One region of the Clostridium aromativorans genome, then DNA from elsewhere that is predicted to be linked to it. Evidence: riboswitches for the same ligand, from Rfam matches in the RefSeq annotation. Region 1 holds a riboswitch; the other holds the start of a gene.

Evidence for each region. Region 1 has a riboswitch for fluoride ahead of LN736_RS18945 (cation:proton antiporter). Riboswitches for the same ligand answer to the same signal wherever they lie in the genome.
Region 2: linked by a shared signal. The riboswitch ahead of LN736_RS14430 (fluoride efflux transporter FluC) and the one ahead of LN736_RS18945 (cation:proton antiporter) in region 1 are both predicted to bind fluoride.

What each region holds. Positions count from the first base shown of each region.
Region 1 covers NZ_JAJJPB010000007.1:20,532-23,742, forward strand. Annotated here, with positions in the region: gene ppsA (phosphoenolpyruvate synthase) at 1-723, shown strand, start outside; gene LN736_RS07585 (HAD family hydrolase) at 1,145-1,615, shown strand; fluoride riboswitch at 1,712-1,774, shown strand; fluoride riboswitch at 1,801-1,862, shown strand; gene LN736_RS18945 (cation:proton antiporter) at 1,894-2,361, shown strand; gene LN736_RS18950 (cation:proton antiporter) at 2,418-3,050, shown strand; gene LN736_RS07595 (universal stress protein) at 3,051-3,211, shown strand, end outside.
Region 2 covers NZ_JAJJPB010000022.1:45,934-49,144, reverse strand. Annotated here, with positions in the region: gene LN736_RS14440 (acyl-CoA dehydrogenase family protein) at 1-301, opposite strand, end outside; gene LN736_RS14435 (DMT family transporter) at 549-1,415, opposite strand; fluoride riboswitch at 1,579-1,638, shown strand; gene LN736_RS14430 (fluoride efflux transporter FluC) at 1,728-2,051, shown strand; partial or broken gene LN736_RS14425 (CrcB family protein) at 2,192-2,419, shown strand; partial or broken gene LN736_RS14420 (QueT transporter family protein) at 2,429-2,617, opposite strand; gene LN736_RS14415 (hypothetical protein) at 2,610-3,211, opposite strand, start outside.

The DNA.
Region 1 (3,211 bases):
GAAGCAAAACGGAGGGAACAGGATCTCTTAAAACGTCTGGAACAGTTGCCCGGTGGAAAACAAAAGGCCAAAAAGACCAGGAAGAAGATCAGCCTCCTGCGCAATTTTATCGGCTATCGTGAATACCCCAAGTATCTGATGATCTGCCATTACTGGGTTATAAAACAGGCCCTGATGAAGGAGGCTGTGAGGCTTGTGCAGAAGGAGGTTATCTGGCAGAAAGAGGATATCTACTATCTGACCTTTGAGGAACTTAGGCAGGTAGTTCATACAGATCAGCTGGATTACAGCATCATAAGGTCTCGAAAAGAGGAATGCAAGACCTATGAAAAATTGACACCTTCCCGTATAATGACCTCGGAAGGAGAGGCTTTATCCGGCGAGTATGATACCGGAAGCATTCCTAAAGGTTCTCTGGCAGGTATACCTGCTTCCTCAGGGACAATTGAAGGCCGGGCTCGGGTGGTTTTAAGAATGGAGGATGCCGCCCTGGAGGAAGGCGATATTTTGATCACCGCATTTACTGACCCAAGCTGGACACCGGTTTTTGTATCCATTAATGGCTTGGTTACGGAAGTGGGCGGGATGATGACTCACGGTTCTGTAATTGCCAGAGAATACGGCCTGCCTGCAGTTGTAGGTGTGGAAAATGCCACCAGTCTGATTAAAGACGGACAAAGAATTCGAGTGAATGGAACGGAAGGATATGTTGAAATCCTATAGGGAAACCAGTTTATAATAAATATTCCCAATGTGGAGGGCGTAAATCTGGAAAGTTTAGTGGAGTATCAAAACGGACAGTTGGTTAGCCTGACGATTGTCAAACTGTCCAATGTTCCACATGCCTTGGCAGCAAAAGAACGGTTTAAGATTATGATGACCTTTATTAAGTGATGAGAAACAGTATAGCGCAAGATGGTGGACTCATAATTGTAATAAAATAAAGTTTCAGTAAAAATAAGCTTTCATCATCTAATAGAACATCTATTTCAATTGTTGGATTTTCTCCTGAATTAAAGATTCCTCTTGCAATTATATTTTTTACGATTAAACAGTTGATTAAATAAATATTTATTCTTATAATTTTAGTTGAAATTGTAATGATTTTGTGAAATGGTTTTATTAAGGGGGAGGAGTATGAAATATGCTGAGAATAACAATACCGGGACAAAATGAGCTCTCTGTTAAAAATGCTGTTTTTGATTTTAATGGGACTCTTGCCACTGATGGTAAATTAAAATCGCCTGTGAAAGAAATGTTAGTTGAAATCGAGAAATTTTTGGATATTTATATTTTATCTTCAGATACATATGGTTCGGTGCAGAATGAATGCAAAAATGTCGGTGCCAAAGTTCAAGTTTTAAAAGGCAGTAACGGCAGTGTGAAAAAAAAAGAATTTGTACAGCTGCTTGGTGCTGAGGATACAATATGCATAGGCAATGGAAAAAATGATATTGGGATGTTTGAAATTTGTGTCCTGTCTATCCTTATAGTTGGTGAGGAAGGCTGTTCTGCCAAAGCGCTATTAAAGGCTGACATTATTGTAAAAAGCAGCGAGGATGCGTTAATGCTGCTGCTAAACCCAAAAAGAATTACGGCTACTCTCAGAGAATAAGACTAACAATATAGTGATTAATATAACAGATTTTAAGAGCTTCTACTATTTTTGCTTTACATATACTTTAATTTATGATAATATAATAAAGTAATTTAAGATTTAGGTAATGAAGTTTGCCTTTAAATATCCTTTGTGATTAATGACTTCTGCTGTTGTCAGTAGAAGTTTTTTTATGCTTATTTTTAAGTGAAGACGATGGGGTTCGTCTTAAATGCATATTTATGCTAATGACTCCTGCAATTTATAAATAATAAATTTATAGGAGGATTAGAAAAATGTGGCTTCTATTTTCAAAGTGGATTGTACTCTCTATAATCGCAGGTATCATAGCATATTACTCTGGTATTTCAATATCTCTAGTTGAGATATTGGTGGGTATTGCGGCAGGTAATCTTATGAATTTAACTACGAATCAGTGGATCGATTTTCTCGCAGGCGCAGGGAGTATAATTCTTACGTTTCAAGCTGGAGCAGAAATAGATCATGATATATTGAAATCAAATTTAAAGCAAAGTTTATTCATGGGTATATTATCTTTTATGGCACCATTTGTGTTATGTTTTTTAGGGGCTTATTATATTTTGGGATGGACCCTGAATTCTTCGGAAATCTGTGGAATAGCACTTTCAACTACTTCTGTTGCTGTAGTTTATTCAGTAATGCTTGAGACAGGCCTAGATAAAAAAGAACTAGGGCAAAAAATTCTAGCTGCTTGTTTTGTTACAGATTTAGTACTGTTTTAGCACTGGGACTTATATTTGCCAACTTTAATAAATGGCTTATTCTTTTTATAATATTGATGATTGTAATTATACCTTTCTTAAATAAAGTTACCACTAAATTCAATGATAAATTTGGCGGCAAAACGTATCAACTGGAGATAAAATATATATTCCTGATTTTATTTTTATGTGGTGGTGTTGCTACAATGGCTAATGTAGAAGCGGTACTGCCCGCATATATAATAGGTTTGGCACTTTCTCCATTTTTTAAGAAGCAAAAATATCTGAATGATAAGCTCACGGCAATAATTTTTAGCTTGTTTATACCTTTTTATTTTTTGAAAGCCGGAAGCAATGTCTCTTATCATGTTGTAAATTATGCATGGATAGTACTTGCCTTTCTGGCAGTAAAAATCATTACTAAATACGTAGGTGTAAGACCACTTACTGTGTTGTATGGATATAAGAGAAAAGAGGGAATATATACTACTTTGCTTATGGCAACGGGGTTAACTTTTGGATCGATATCCGCCCTGTTTGGTCTTAATCACGGTTTTATAAATAAAATACAGTATTCCATTATAGTGACAACGGTAATTTTAAGTGCTGTTGTACCAACCTTGATAGCCCAAAAATTTTTTAATCCTTTAAGTAATAAAGATATATCAGATATAAAAAATCAAGAAACCGGCAGTGAGGAGGTTGAATAAATGTATAAAAATATAGTAATAGCTTATGCCGATAGCGTGAATTCAGATTTAATAATCATAGGGCACAGGGGTAGAAACAAAATATCAAAATTTTTACTGGGAAGTGTAGCTGTATCTGTCACAAGAAGTGCTCATTGTCAGGTATTGGTTGTAAGGCTGTG
Region 2 (3,211 bases), on a different contig from region 1:
AATTATTTATACAGCCTCCATACAAGGATGTACATACAGAATATGAAATTCCCATAGATGCATCAACTTTAGATATTTCCTCAATAGCAAGCACATATTCCATATATCCTGCACCAGATCCACCATATTCTTCAGCATACGGCAAACCAATTAACCCTGTCCTACCTAACTCTCTATATGCTTCTATAGGATATTCACTATTTTCATCTCTTTCTAAAACACCTGGAAGCAAATAATCTTCTGTTAGTTTTTTAACTGTATCAACGACTTGCTTTTGCTGAGCCGTTAATTCAAAGTTCATTAAAAACACCCCTTTCTAAGAATTCTTTGTTTTTAAATATGTTCATCTACATATTAGAGCAACTTATGTGCCAATCATAATTTTGTGTAATTCAAATACAGTCTTTTATATGTAGAATCAATAATAGCAATTATCCTTAAATAAAAAAGTTATTAGAAAGCAGTGTTATATTAATCTATATAAGTCAATGTTGAATTATTTATGCAACCCAATACTGAATTTTTAAGTCATAAATGAATTGTTTTATTTATAAATTAATTTTTGATAAGACCACTGATATAAAAATTACTATACATCCAATAATCATCTTTTTAGTGAATACTTCTCCTAATAAAAGTACAGACAATAACAGACCAAATACTGATTCCAGTGATATGAGTATTGATGTATGTGTATCAGAAGTATATTTTTGTGCAACATTTTGAATTGAAAATGCAATAGTAGTATTAAATATTACAAGATATAATATTCCAATAACAGCTTTATTATCTATCACGTCAATATTAGGTTCAAATATTAAGGCACTTATAAGCGTAAGTAATCCTGCAGTTACTAATTGAATGGTAGTCAATTGTATTGGATCAATATCTTTAACATAAATACCTATAAACACTATTTGAAAGGCAAACACCAAAGCATATAATAACGTTAGACCATCTCCATAAGCTATAGAAAAATCTTGTTGTAAACTTAAAAAACCAATTCCAATTAACATCATAAAACCTGCTAATATAGAATTAATAGTCGGCTTTTTTTTAGTTAATATCCATGAAATAAATGGGACCAATACAGTATATGAGGCTATTAAAAATGCTTGTTTTCCTGCTGTAGTATATTTAAGACCCACAGTCTGAAGTGTTTGTCCAACGTACAAGAATATTCCGATAATAACGCCCGCCGATATGGTTTTTCTACCTATCTTTCTTATTTTATTAAAAAATATTATCATAATAAGTAATCCAGAACACAAAAATCTAAACGATAATAGATACAATGGGGTAATACTTGATAAAGCTATTTTGGCAGCTATAAAGCCTCCTCCCCATATAACAGCAACTAATAACAGAGAAATATCTGCAATTAAAGATTTTTTCTTCATTGATAAATTTTTCATTTCTATGCTCCTTTGTCTATTACATAATAAAAAGTCTGCTATAATATATTAATAGTTATATAATATCAATTCCAATAGTTTTTCTCAATATAAGGTGCAAAATGCAATATAATACTACTTTATAAAATCTGTTTGACATGGTAAAAATTTTATGTTAGTGTATAAAAGTAATGGTGATGGAGTTCACCATAATTGCGGATGCGCTAATGACTCCTGTTTTAAATTATTAAGACAGGAGTTTAATTATTTTTTGATAAATTGTATCTTAAGTTTATACACAATAATTAAAATAATAATCAAGGAGAAAAATAAATGAGAAAGTACATTTTTATTGGATTGGGTGGTTTTTTTGGCGCAATACTAAGAAGTTTCATAAAAAATACTAATATTTTAAATCACAACACACTAATACCGTTTGATACATTATTTATAAATATTAGTGGAAGTTTTATGTTAGCTTTTATCCTTACAACAGTAATTAAATACTTAAAAATCGATGAAAATATACAGCTTGGAATTTCAACAGGATTTGTAGGAACATATACAACATTTTCTACATTATGTAAAGAAATGGTAGCCTTAATAACTAATAATTCTACTACGCCGCAATATCTTATGTTATTATCTCACTATTAATTGGTTTTACTGCTGTATACCTTGGCATATTTGCTGCAAATAAATTTAATTCAGCAATGAAGAAATTTCAAAATAAATCAGATAATGAAAAAAATATTCAAGATATAGATGATATAATTTAAATTTTAGGGGGATATAACATGAATTATTTACTAGTTGGCGCAGGTGGCATACTAGGAAGTATTACAAGATATCAACTCGGGAAAGCAATATCCGGACACACTAATACTAAATTCCCTTTTGGAACATTTATAATAAATATAACCGGCGCCATTATACTTGGTATTTTGACCTCTGCTCACCTCGGAACCAATATGTACTCCTTTCTGGGAGATGGATTTTTAGGTGCATATACAACCTTTTCCACAGCTATAGAAATTAGCAATCGCACATCCAAGTGTAAGTGAAATTATATAAAATGGATCTACAAATGCTAAAAAGTTTAAAATTTCACTTATCCTAAATCCTATAGGTCCAAAGTAAGAAAATTGCCCCAGTGCAATAGTTGAAACTATGTATAGTGCAGCAACTAAAGATATTTTCACAAGTTTACTAGTCTTATTCACTTAATTTGCCTCCAACTCCATCTAAATCTGAATCACATCTTATATCTATATCATCTAATACTTCAACTCTATCGTAATAACTTGTTTGAATTAATTTGAAAAGTTCACTTTCATAAAACTTTTCTATAAGGGAATTATTTCTCTTTACTTTTGTAGTATTTTCGCAGAATATATTTATTGTAACACGTTCAAAATAATCCAATGCTAAATATAAATCCTTTCTAAGTCCTTCTACAGTTTGATTTTCCATACCAAATAATAAGTTTACCCAATCAAAATTTTCAAAGTTGCATGCTCTTCTATTTCCAATGCCTTTATTCAATACGTTCTCCCTATATTTTATATTAAAGCTCTCAGCCCCAACTATAAATTTCAAATCTGTAGGTGCAAAATATTTTCTAAATAAATTTATATCATTTTCATACTTTACATGGCTTTCCATAATAAGTTGTTTTATGTTTTTATTCCTACATAATTTTATGAGTTCAAATATAGTTGCAACATCTAATTCACTTGCACTTCCAGAGTTCATCACTTGAAGAACTCCATATTTTCCAGTAACCTTTGAAAGTATTTCATGATTCAATTTATGAT